DNA from 3 places in the Candidatus Pelagibacter bacterium nBUS_25 genome. Region 1 is predicted to be linked to each of the others. Evidence: riboswitches for the same ligand, from Rfam matches in the RefSeq annotation. Region 1 holds a riboswitch; each other region holds the start of a gene.

Region 1 (4,238 bases):
AACATTTGCTGCACTCATTGTATCTCCTGTATAATTTTATAACTGCTAAATAACAAAATAATCTTGAAAAATATTGCTTATTTAACAAATAACACCTATGCAATTTTCACATAAGTGGTGTATTTATGCAATATTATTAAATAATTATTTACAGTGAACCCTTTATTAAAAAAAGAACCAGTCAAAAGAGCTGGAAAAACTATTAAAGATTTTGATCCAAATCTCAAAATTATTTGTTTAGAGCAAACAGCAAGAACAGCAAAGGATGCGGCTACAGCTTTAGGTTGTAATGTTGGGGCAATTGTTAAAAGTTTACTATTTAATTCAAGTAATGACTTTGTACTTTGTTTGGTATCAGGCGATAAAAGATGTTCTTTAAATAAACTTAAAAAAATTTTAGATGAAAAAGATGTGTCCATGGCCCATCCAAATGATGTTAAAAAAATTACTGGCTACACAATTGGAGGAGTTTCACCTGTTGGGCACCTAAATAAAGTAAAAATTTTTATTGATAGTAATTTAAATAGATTTAAAACGGTTTTCGCTGCAGCTGGGCACCCAAATTGTGTCTTTAGAATAGATTTTAGTCAATTAAAAATTTTAACTACCGGTGAAATAAAAGAGATAACAGAATGAGACAACCAAAATTAATAGATTACATCTTATTAACAACATTAGCTTTAATTTGGGCGTCAGCTTTTTTTAATATTAAGATTGCAACATATTCATTTGGACCCGTGACAATTGCTTTTTTAAGAGTTTTTTTTGGAGCAATTCCAGTTTTACTTCTTTGTTATTACAAAAATATAAAAATAGAAGCATTTTCAAAGGACTGGCATTGGTTTGCTATGATTGGATTTATCAACTTAGTAGCGCCATTTTTTTTAATAGCATATGGGGTAAAGTCTGTTCAAAGTAATTTAGCAGCAATATTAATGTCTACTACACCATTAAGCTCTACTGTTCTTGGACATTTTTTTACTAAGAATGAAAAGTTCAATTTGGTAAAAACATTTGGAATTTTAATTGGATTTTCAGGAATCGTATTTTTATTTTCTGACAATATCTTAATTGATGAAAATAATTTCAACTCAGCATTACTAATATTGCTTGGTTCAACTTGTTATGTTGTTGGTGGTGTTTTAACTTTAAAGATAAGTAAGAAAAAAAATGAAAATGTAACAGGGTCAATTTTAATTTGGGCAATTATAATTTTATTACCATTAATGAGTTTTATAGAGCAACCTTGGCAATCAATTCCACGAACTGACTCATTAATATCAGTTATATATCTTGGTATAGTGCCAACAGGCGTTGCTTGGTTATTAAGATTCAGAATTTTAAAAAACAATGGTTTAATTTTTCAATCACAAGTATCGTATCTAATACCAATATTTGGCACTATACTTGGATATATATTCTTGAAAGAATTAATAACGATTAAGGTTTTAATATCTCTAATAGCTGTCTGTATTGGTATCTATTTTGTTAAAAAAGCTGATAATAAAAAAACTATTTAACTGCAGCCATTGCGTTTATGTGTGTTGGCCTAGTTTCGCAGCACCCTCCTAATATCGTTGCACCGTTATCTTTAAATTTTTTAACAATTTCTCCAATTTTTTTAGGCGTAAGATCTTTTCTTTGTCCTAAGAATTCATTTGGATTACCATTAGATTTTGAGAAAGTTGAGGTGTAACCATTTTTGGGTTTAGTAGTTATAAACCCATTTATCTTAAAGCCAAAAGGAACATTTAAACTTTTTAGCTCCTCAAGATTAGCCTCATAGTTTTCAGGTGACACACATGAAAGCATAATACCAAGTAATTGTTCATCAATAATATTTTTAATATCTGAAATATTTTCGCCACTCGGTAAATTTGTACCTTCAGATATATGAATACCAATGAGATAAGGTTTATTAAATTCTTTAATTGCCTCTATTCCACACTTAAATTCTTTAATGCTACTCCATACATCAAAATAAAAAAAATCCACATAAGGATCTAATAATTTTGCCTGTTCATTAAAGTTTTTAATAATCTCTTCTTCACTTCTTTCATCTGCCTCGTAAGTTAAATTTTGAGGAGGTATTCCACCTGCTACAAGAATATTTGGAAATTCTTTTTTAACATCATGTGCGATTTGACCAGCTTTTTTATTTAAGTATTCAAATTTTTCCTCAACATTGTTATCTCTTAATCTTTTTCGTCTTGTTGTAAAAGTTGTTGTGACTATTACTTCAGCACCAGCTTTTATAAAATCTCTATGTGTATCAAATAAGAGTTGATGGTAATTTTCATCTAATATAGCGTTAGCACTCCATAATGTTCCGTTAGGTTTCATGCCTCTTGCTAGAAGTTCTTGGCCCATTCCACCATCTAGCACCCTTGTTTTTTTGAAAAAATTTAAATCCACTTTAGTCCTTACTTTTTTAGTACTTCAGCTTTATGCTAGGTGTACAATATAGTTCAACTACCTCGCTTATTGATTTTGTGGGAATTATTCTTTTTAGCAGTTTATGCCCGCAATAAGATCAAATCGGCAAATTATTTATACTAATTATATTTGTATTTGTATATTATTTTTTTAATATAATTTTAGCGTTAAAAGAAAACGATCTACGTTCACCACTAATATTAAAAGGATAAGCAGTATGAAGTAAATAATTTGGAAAAATGATAAGTTCTTTAAGTTTTGGTACCACATTATATATACTCTTGCTTAAAAAACCTTTTTGTCCATTTATGAAATCTATAGTTCCATTTGTTTTAATCTTTTTATTCTTTACCATTTTATTGTTAGTCATATTTTTAGGTATTGTTAAGTAACCCACACCTGATAAATCTCCTTCATGGTAATGAATAGGGTTGTATTCACCTTTAAATTGTCGAACAACCCATAAATTTAAGATCTTAATTTCTTTTATATTCTTAATTTTTTCATTATTTAAAAATTTTGTAATATGGTTCATTAATTCTTTTTCTAGATTTTTTTTGACAAATTTTTCTGAAATTTTTAATTCTTTTTTAATTTGGCTTGCTAATTTAGAACTATAGTCAATTTTTTTTGATTTAGATTTTTCATTAAACTCATTATTTAGACATTTAAAAAATTTATTCGAAATTCTTGCTCTTCCAATTGATGGCCCAAAAGGTTTAATATTTTTCATTGAATGTTTAGATATAGTAAATGTTAATTAAATCAAGATTATGGTAATAGCTTTAAACCCATCCTTATAGCCACAAATATGACCAATAAAGATGTAATTAAGGACAAGGTTTTATTCGATAAAAACTTAATATTTAAAAAATTACCAATTTGACCACCCATAAAGACTACCAAGAAAAGAGGCCAGAAATTTAAAAATTGATTTAAAACAATATCTTTTGTTAATTGTCCAGCCACTCCAAAAATAGAATTGATTAAAATAAATAAGGATGCAGTTGTAGCAATTTGTTTTGGATAACCAGCTTTTATTAAAAAAAGTATTGGACTTAAAAAGATACCGCCACCGATACCTACAATTCCTGAAATAAATCCTATGACACAACCAATAAGAATAGATATTTTTTTTGGGATTTGATTTATTTTAATTTTATTACTATCAAAAAATTTACTTTTATTTAATAATAGAATTCCAGCAATAGCTAAAATTATAAATAACAATATTTCAAATAATTCTTTTGAAATTGATAATGAAGCACCAAAAAATGCCAAAGGAACAGACCCCACTACGTAGGGTAAAAGTAGATTGAGACTAAAATTACCAGATTTTATATAATTTATTGAATTACCCGAAACCACAATGATGTTGCAACATAATGCCAATATTGGAATGATGTAAAAAGGAATTTCCCATATTAACATTAAAGCCAGATAAGTAGACCCACCTCCAAAACCAACACTAGAATATAATATTGATGTTATAAGAAAAAATATTGATAATATAATCATGCTTAAAAAATTTTATGAATGTAAATATTGCTTTATTGACTGTAACAGATACCAGAACATTTGATAATGATAAATCTGGAGCTATTCTTGTAGAAAAAATTAAAGAAGCTAACCATAAATTAATTGATAGAAAAATATGCAAAGACAACAAAGAAGATATTGTTTTAATTTTAAAAGATTGGATTAATAAAAAAGATATTGATGTAGTTATCACCACTGGAGGAACAGGGCTTACTGGAAGAGATATTACCCCAGAAGCAATAGAAGAGGTTGCAGACAAACAA
Region 2 (4,238 bases), 270 kb from region 1:
TTTTTCTTGTTTTGCTATTTATACAATTAATTATTGGTGCTTTTGTATCAGGTATGGATGCTGGAACCATTTATAATACATGGCCTTTAATGGGCGCTTCTTATTTTCCAGATGATAGTAAAATGATTGAATTTTTAAGCATTTCTGTTTTTGATAATCCTTCTATTGTACAATTTTTACATAGAAATTTAGCCTACCTAATCATGATAGTTTATATTTTTCTGTTAATTTCTATCTTCAAGGAAAGAAATAAAATATTTATAAAACCAATTTTAATTATTGGGATAAGTTTGTTTTTACAGGTTGTGTTAGGAGTATTAACTATTTTATCTGGAGTAAAGATTATTTATGCATCTTTACACCAGATAAATTCTATTTTGATAATATTATCGACTTTATATTTCCTCTACATATCCAGGTATGAGGAAAAAACTAATTAGTTTCTATTTGTTGACATATAAAACTCAAATTAACTAACAGCTTTTAATTTACCTTTAGAAGAATTCTCTAAAGCTTGATCCAAATCATCAATGATATCGTCTATATGCTCCAAGCCAATACTCAATCTTACATAACCAGGTGTTACTCCAGCTGCAGCTAACTCATCTTCAGTAAGTTGACTATGTGTTGTTGTTGCCGGATGAATTGCTAAGCTTCTAGCATCACCAATGTTTGCAACATGGTAGAACATTTTCAAAGACTTAATAAATCTTTTCCCTGCTTCAATACCTCCAGCTAGTTCAATGCCAACTAGCGCACCATAACCACCTTTAAGATATTTTTTAGCTCTACTATTTATTTCATCATTATGTTCAGTAGCATAAATCACTTTATCGACCGCTTTATGTTTCTTTAAATAATCAACAACTTTAGAAGCATTTTCACAATGTTGTTTCATTCTTAAAGCTACGGTTTCTAAACCTTGAATTACCCCAAAGGCATTATCAGGTGATAGTGCTGAGCCAAGATCTCTTAAAATTGTTACTCTTGCTCTCACTGCAAAAGAAACATTAGCACCTGTAAGTTCTGGAACAGCTTTTCCCCAAACTACACCTCCATAGCTAGCATCAGGTTCGTTGAAAAGAGGTTGCCTTTTTGGATCTGCTGTCCAATCAAAATTACCACCATCAACTAAAGCTCCACCAACAACAGTTCCGTGACCAGCTATATATTTTGTCAGCGAATAAACCACAACAGCAGCCCCATGTTCTAATGGCTTACAAATTACCGGTGCAGCTGTATTATCAACAATAAGTGGTATATTGTATTTTCTTCCAATATCTGAAACTTCTTTGATAGGAAAAGCTCTTAAATATGGATTTGGTAAAGTTTCTCCATAAAAAGCTCTTGTTTTATCATCTATAGCTTTTTCAAAGTTTTTTGGATCAGAAGGGTCAGCATATCTTACTTCAATACCAAGTTTGCTTAAAGTATGCGTGAATAAAGATACAGTTCCACCATAAAGATCTGTTGAACTAACAATATTATCTCCAGCTTGAGCAACATTTAATATTGCAAAAGTTGAAGCTGTTTGTCCTGATGAAACGGTTAAACTTGCTAAGCCTCCATCAAGTGCCGCCAGTCTTTTTTCCAATACATCATTGGTTGGGTTCATGATTCTTGTGTAAATATTGCCAAACTCTTTTAATGCAAACAGGTTGGCTGCATGCTCCGTGCTATTGAATTGATATGATGTAGTTCTATAGATAGGCACTGCTACAGCATTTGTTGCAGTATCACTTCTGTAGTCTCCACCATGAATTGCGATAGTTTCTGGATTATTTCTTTTTGTACTCATTTTTACTCCTTTTTTAGTGCTTTAACTTAATGTAAGGCGCACAATATAGTTCAAATGCCTACCGATAATGTTGTGTAAATTCCTGTTTAGCAGTTTTATGCCCGCAATAGGATCAAATCGGCTCAAACCTTTTAGCAGATAAGTATTGTAATGCAAGCCAAATATCAAATTGACTTTGCAATTAATAATAGTATTAATCCTGGCACAATGACAAAATTTGTAAAAAAAGACCAAGTAACATCATCATGGTTCGAGATAGACGCAACTAATGCTGTTGTTGGTAGATTAGCAACTGTTATTTCAAAAATTATTCGTGGCAAAAACAAAACTACTTATACTCCTCATATGGACCACGGTGATTTTGTTGTAGTTAAAAATATCGAACAAGCAAAATTTACTGGAAAAAAGTTTGAGGATAAAATCTATTATAGACACACTGGCCACCCAGGTGGAATTAAAGAGACTACACCTGAGAAATTACACGAAAAAAAACCAGGTGAAACTTTAAAGCTTGCCGTAAAAAGAATGCTTCCTGGTGGAGTGTTAGGTAGAAAACAATTAACTAAATTAAAAATTTATACAGGTAGTGATCATCCACATGCAGCACAAAATCCTCAAATTATTGAGTTAGGCAAATTAAACAGCAAAAACTTAGTTAGAAACTAATATGGAAAATACTCAAACAGCATCAAAAACACCTAAACTAAAATTAGACTTTAAAGACAGTAAGTATGCAACAGGTAGAAGAAAAACTTCAATTGCAAAAGTTTGGTTAAAAAAAGGTTCAGGAAAGATTTATGTAAATGGAAAATTATTTAATGAATATTTTTCAAGTGAATTTCATCATCTTCAAATTACTAGACCTTTTGATATAATCAAACAATCTACCGACTATGATGTTAGATGTAGTGTTAGTGGGGGAGGTCCAACTGGTCAAGCAGGTGCCTTAGTTCATGGTATTTCTAAAGCTTTAGTAATGTTTGATGAAAATTTAAAATCTACATTAAAAACTGAAAAACTTACAACCAGAGACTCTAGAGCAGTTGAAAGAAAAAAACCTGGTAGAAGAAAAGCTAGAAGAAGCTTCCAATTCTCTAAAAGATAATTCTTTTTTAATTTTAAACTGTTATAATATATTATGCCTAAGCTTAATGCGTTGGTTGCTGGTTCAACTGGATATATTGGAGTTCAATTAATTAAATTATTAATTAAACACAAATTTATAAACATAAGATTTCTATGCGGAAATAGTTCTGTAGGAAAAAATATTTCTAGTTATGACAAATCTCTTTCAGGAAAAAATTTACCAAAAATTATTAAATTTAATAAAAAACTTTTAAAAGATGTTGATGTAGTTTTTACAGCATTACCCAATGGAGAAGCACAAGATATTTCAAAACATTTAACAAAAAATATCACTTTAATTGATTTAGCTGCTGATTTTAGATTAGAAAATAGATCAGAATATTTAAAATGGTACAAACAAAAACACAGAGCAGTAAATTTAATTAAGAAAAGTATATATTGTCTTCCAGAAGTTAACGGAAAAGATATAGGTAAATATCAGATTGTATCTTGTCCGGGTTGTTATCCAACTTCAATACTTTTACCTTTAATTCCTCTTTTTAAAAAAAAATTAGTTAAAGTTAACAATATAATAATGGATTCTAAATCTGGCTATTCAGGAGCTGGTAGAGGTGTCCATAAAAAATTTAAAGATAAAAACCTATATGAATCTTTAAGTGCTTATGGTGTTGGCTTTCATCGACATAATTCAGAGATTGATCAAATGTTAAGAAAATTCACTAAAAAGAAATTAAGTTTTAATTTTACACCTCATTTAACTCCTATGTTTCGAGGTATTTTAAGTACTATTTATATTGATCTAGAAAAAGGTGTTACTCAGTCAAAAATAATTAAGACACTAACAGATTTTTATAAGAATGATGATTTTTTAAAAATTTTAGAAGCAAATAGTCTGTTAAGTACAAATGATGTAATTAACTCAAACAATTGTTTCATTTCTGTTTGTAAATCTAAATACAAAAATAAGATTGTAATAATTTCAGCTATAGACAATTTGATTAAGGGTGGAGCTGGTCAAGCAGTACAAAATTTAAATATGAAATTTAATTTCCCAATTAAAACAGCTTTATAATGAAATTAGTCTTTATTTTTTTTATTTTTTTTATTTTAAATAATTGTTCATTAAACAAAGATTCTAAATATTGGACAGAAGATGTGGTAAAAAAAAGTGAAGATCAAAAAAAATTATCTGAAGTATTAAAAAAGTCAGAAGACATAACAAATATGAGTTATGACGAATATAAGATTTATATAGATGACTATACTAAAAAAAGTAAATATCCGGATATAAACCAATGAAAAAATCAATAAATATTGCTGTAGTAGGTCTTGGACAAGTAGGTTCTTATTTGCT
Region 3 (4,238 bases), 250 kb from region 1:
AAAACTTTTTTAGCAAAATCTTCTTTATTATAGTTAATTACATGATCGTAGCCATTTTCTTTTGCTATATTTATTTTTTCATCTGAACCAACAGTACCTATAACTGTGCAACCTAAACTTTTTGCCCATTGACCAAATATTTGACCAACTCCTCCAGCTGCTGCATGATAAAGAATTGTTTGTCCTGAATTTACAGGAAATGTTTTATGTAATAAATAAAATGTAGTTAAACCTTTTGTCATCAAAGTTGCCGCAACCTCAAGATCAATACCCTCTGGTACTTTTACAAGATTTTTTGTTGGGTAATTTCTGTGTGTTGAATAAGATCCTAATGGAATACCAGCGTAAGAAACTTTATCACCAATTTTATAATCTTTTACATTGTCTCCAACTTCAGTAATAACACCTGCACCTTCCAAACCCAAACCGCTTGGCATTTTTAAAGGATATAAACCTGATCTGTGGTAAGTATCTATATAATTAAGACCAATAGCTTTTTGTTCTATTGTTACCTGGTCTGTACCTGGCTTATCTAAAGTAATATCTTTAAGCTCTAAAACTTCAGGCCCACCATTTTTTTTAATTTCTATAGCTTTCATAATTTATTTTACAAATGTATCATTATGATAATCTTGTACTGCTTGCAAGATTTCAGCTTTAGTATTCATTACAAAGGGTCCGCCTCTTGCAATTTCTTCATTAATTGGTTTGCCTGAAATCACTAAAAACTTAGCATCTGATTTAGCTTTCACAGTTAAATCCTCACCTCTAGTTAATAGTATTAAGGTACTATCTTTAACATTGTCATGTTTATTTTTACCAATTTCAATTTCACCATTAATTAAATAAATAAAAGTATTATGAGTTGACGGTAATTTAAAATTAAATTCTTTATCTTTATTTAATTCAACATCAAAATAAAATGGCTCAACGTTATGACCTTTAACAGGGCCTTCAGCAGTTTCAAATTTACCAGCTATGACTTTAACTTGTTTGTCTTCATCTTTATGAACACTCATTTTATCTGCATCAATATAAATATATTCAGGCTTACTCATCTTTAATTTAGCAGGCATGTTTACCCATAATTGAAAACCATGAAGCTTACCTTCTTTCATTGCTGGCATTTCAGAATGAATTATTCCACTTCCTGTTTTCATCCACTGAACATCTCCCGCAGTCATTCTACCTTCGCCACCAGTGCTATCTTTATGTTCAAAATCTCCGGCTAACATATAAGTAACTGTTTCAATTCCTCTATGAGGGTGTGGTGGAAAACCTGCAATATAATCTTCACTATTTTCAGATCCAAATTCATCTAGCATTAAGAATGGATCAAAGTAATTTGGCTCAACACCAATACTTCTTTTTAATTTTACTCCAGCCCCATCAGATGCTGAAATAGGTTCAATAATTTTGCTTACTTCAATATTATTCATATCATGAAAGTAGTTAATAAAATTTTAATTTCAATGTTACTTTTTGTTGTGTGAACCATCACAGAATGGTGCATTGTTAGTTTGTTTACATGCACAGAAAAACATTTTTTTTGTTTCTTTTGCCTTGTATGCCAATGGTGTAAACTCAGTTCCTTTATGTGATCCATTACAAAATGGTTGTTTTTTTGATTGTCCACATGAACACCAATAATAAGATTTATCTTTTTCAACTTCTACTGCAATTGGTCCATTGCCAGCACTCTGTCCTTTAGTCATATTTACCCTTTCGATTAATTTGAGACATAACTAATGATTTGTTACAAATTATGCAAGTACGCAAAATAATCATACTAGTATTAAAAAACATACCTTGATACTTATAATAAAATAGTTATTTAAGTGACATGAAAGAATTAATTAATTGCCCAGCTGAAAGAGCTATATATTTTCTTGGTGGTAAGTGGAAAATAAGAATTCTATTTACACTGTTTCACAATAAGACAGTAAGATTTAATGAGTTAAAAAAAGTATTAAAAACTATCACTCAACAAATGTTATCTAAGCAACTTAAAGAGTTGGAAACTGATGGCATTGTTAATAGAAAAGTTCATCAAGTAGTACCTCCAAAAGTTGAGTATTCACTTACAGAATTCGGCTTATCAGTAATTCCTATTTTGAAATCTTTTTCTGATTGGAATAAAAGAAATACTAGAACTATCTCATTAAAACTTAATAAAAACTTTGAAGAAAACAGAATAAGATAAAGCTTATTCTTTTGACAACATTCTTTATTTGTGGTTCAATTGATTAGCGCTGATTTAAGTTAAATTGCAGAGCGCTTTAAAAAATCCTGCTAAAGCGACACTTTAACCACCGCTTTAGCCGGTGGTTTTTTTTTGAAATTATCTCAAATTAAAATCGGGTATTTGAACTGTATTGTGCGCCCAGCATTTTGCTAAAGCACTAAAAAGGAGAGAAGAGCTAATTTTTACCCTCTTTGGTTAATTAGTTTCTTTTCTCCAAATTAATGGAGGGAAGAGCTATTTCAAAATAAATTGATTTGATTTGTATCAAAGTTTAAGCCTCTTAACTCTGTATTGGAGAAAAAATGAAAACAAATATACTAAAAGAAAGATTAGATAAAGGACCTGTGATTTGTGCTGAAGGTTTTTTATTTGAAATAGAGAAACGTGGATATATGGCATCTGGAGAATTTGTGCCAATGGTATCTTTAGATCATCCAGAAGTTCTTGAAAATTTGCATAGAGAATTTCAACATGCAGGATCTGATATTGTTGAAGCCTTTACTTACAATGGACATAGAGAAAAGATGCGAGTTATAGGTAAAGAAGAATTACTTGAACCGCTAAATCGTTCTGCTTTAAAAATTGCAAAAAAGGTTGCTTTGGATACACCTAAAGGATCTCAGCCAAATTTAATGGCTGGAAATATTTCTAACTCAAATATTTGGAAGGAAGATGATAAGCAAGCTCAAAAAGTAGTTGAAGGCATGTTTTCTGAAATGATTGGTTGGGCAGTTGATGAAGGTGCGGATATGTTAATTGGTGAAACTTTTTATTATGCTGAAGAAGCTTTTAAAGCTCTTGAAGTAATGAAGAAAGCCAATTTACCAACTGTGTTAACAATTTCACCAATGGGTGAAAATAAAATGAGAGATGGAAAGTCTGTAGTTGATACATGTAAAGAGCTGGAACAAAAAGGCGCTGATGTTGTGGGCTTAAATTGTTTTAGAGGACCAGCAACAATGTTGCCATTCTTAAAGGAGATTAGAAAAGCAGTCAAATGTCATGTAGGTGCTTTACCAATTCCATATAGAACCAATGAAAAATTTCCAACTTTTTTTAATTTGCCTGACAGAGCCGATTGTGGCTGTCCTTCTCCACATGGAAGAACATTCCCAACAGCTTTAGATCCACATTTTTGTAATAGATATGAAATAGGTCAATTCGCAAAAGAGGCAAATGATTTAGGGATAAATTATCTTGGTGTTTGCTGTGGAGCTAATTCAATGCTGATTAGGGAAGTTGCAGAGTCAGTTGGATTAACTGTTCCAGCAAGTAAATATAGAGAAAATATGGAAAATCATTTTATGTATGGAAAAAATAAAAGAATTCCAAAACATATGACTGATTATGGAGATAAGGCTTAATTTTAATTAGATTTTATATTGGGTAATAGATCTTTTAAGTTTTTGATCTCTAACTTTGGTTGGTAGTCAAGTTTATCAAAAATATTATTATTTCTGTTTACCCAAATAGAATTATAACCATAATTTCCTCCACCTGATACATCCCAAGTGTTTGCACTCAAAAAAGCAACTTCATTTTTTTTAATTTGATATTTGTTAATTGGCATATCGTAAACTTTTGTGTCTGGTTTATAAATCCCTACTTCTTCGATTGAAAAAATATCATCAAAAATATTTTCTAAATTATTACTTTTAACTAATTGATTGAGAAGGGTGGGTGTGCCGTTTGAGAGAATAGCTAGTTTATATTTCTTTTCTTTAAGTGATTTTAAAACTTCTGTAACTTCAGAAAATGGAGAAAGGATTTTATAAAGATCTAACAACTCATTTCTCATCGAGAGGTCAATTTTATAAGCTTGCATTGACTTATCCAAACTATCCTCAGTCACTTGCCAAAAATCTTTATGTCTTTTCATCAAACTTCTAAGCCAAGTATATTCTAGTTGAGTTGTTCTCCAATAATTTGCAAAACCTTCCCACTTATTACCAATTTTTTCTTTACATTTTTCTGCTGCTGAATTGACATCAAA

What was found. A riboswitch is a leader RNA that binds a small molecule or an ion and turns the genes downstream of it on or off. The one in region 1 is predicted to bind S-adenosylmethionine.
Region 2: it holds a riboswitch for S-adenosylmethionine, as region 1 does, so the genes downstream of both, ACIJYH_RS03160 (O-acetylhomoserine aminocarboxypropyltransferase/cysteine synthase family protein) here and ACIJYH_RS04635 (homocysteine S-methyltransferase family protein) in region 1, are expected to answer to the same signal.
Region 3: it holds a riboswitch for S-adenosylmethionine, as region 1 does, so the genes downstream of both, ACIJYH_RS05950 (homocysteine S-methyltransferase family protein) here and ACIJYH_RS04635 (homocysteine S-methyltransferase family protein) in region 1, are expected to answer to the same signal.

The regions. Positions count from the first base shown of each region.
Region 1 is NZ_CP172846.1:862,153-866,390, reverse strand. Features, by position in the region: gene glnA (type I glutamate--ammonia ligase) at 1-18, opposite strand, end outside; gene ACIJYH_RS04645 (YbaK/EbsC family protein) at 154-636, shown strand; gene ACIJYH_RS04640 (DMT family transporter) at 633-1,520, shown strand; gene ACIJYH_RS04635 (homocysteine S-methyltransferase family protein) at 1,513-2,415, opposite strand; SAM riboswitch class V at 2,424-2,487, opposite strand; gene ACIJYH_RS04630 (putative 2OG-Fe(II) oxygenase) at 2,579-3,169, opposite strand; gene ACIJYH_RS04625 (sulfite exporter TauE/SafE family protein) at 3,208-3,954, opposite strand; gene moaB (molybdenum cofactor biosynthesis protein B) at 3,969-4,238, shown strand, end outside.
Region 2 is NZ_CP172846.1:587,408-591,645, forward strand. Features, by position in the region: gene ACIJYH_RS03155 (COX15/CtaA family protein) at 1-440, shown strand, start outside; gene ACIJYH_RS03160 (O-acetylhomoserine aminocarboxypropyltransferase/cysteine synthase family protein) at 470-1,798, opposite strand; SAM riboswitch class V at 1,801-1,867, opposite strand; gene rplM (50S ribosomal protein L13) at 2,006-2,464, shown strand; gene rpsI (30S ribosomal protein S9) at 2,466-2,903, shown strand; gene argC (N-acetyl-gamma-glutamyl-phosphate reductase) at 2,937-3,956, shown strand; gene ACIJYH_RS03180 (hypothetical protein) at 3,956-4,183, shown strand; gene ACIJYH_RS03185 (homoserine dehydrogenase) at 4,180-4,238, shown strand, end outside.
Region 3 is NZ_CP172846.1:1,113,334-1,117,571, reverse strand. Features, by position in the region: gene ACIJYH_RS05970 (quinone oxidoreductase family protein) at 1-599, opposite strand, end outside; gene ACIJYH_RS05965 (pirin family protein) at 603-1,439, opposite strand; gene ACIJYH_RS05960 (CDGSH iron-sulfur domain-containing protein) at 1,476-1,715, opposite strand; gene ACIJYH_RS05955 (winged helix-turn-helix transcriptional regulator) at 1,844-2,203, shown strand; SAM riboswitch class V at 2,351-2,416, shown strand; gene ACIJYH_RS05950 (homocysteine S-methyltransferase family protein) at 2,548-3,609, shown strand; gene ACIJYH_RS05945 (haloacid dehalogenase type II) at 3,612-4,238, opposite strand, start outside.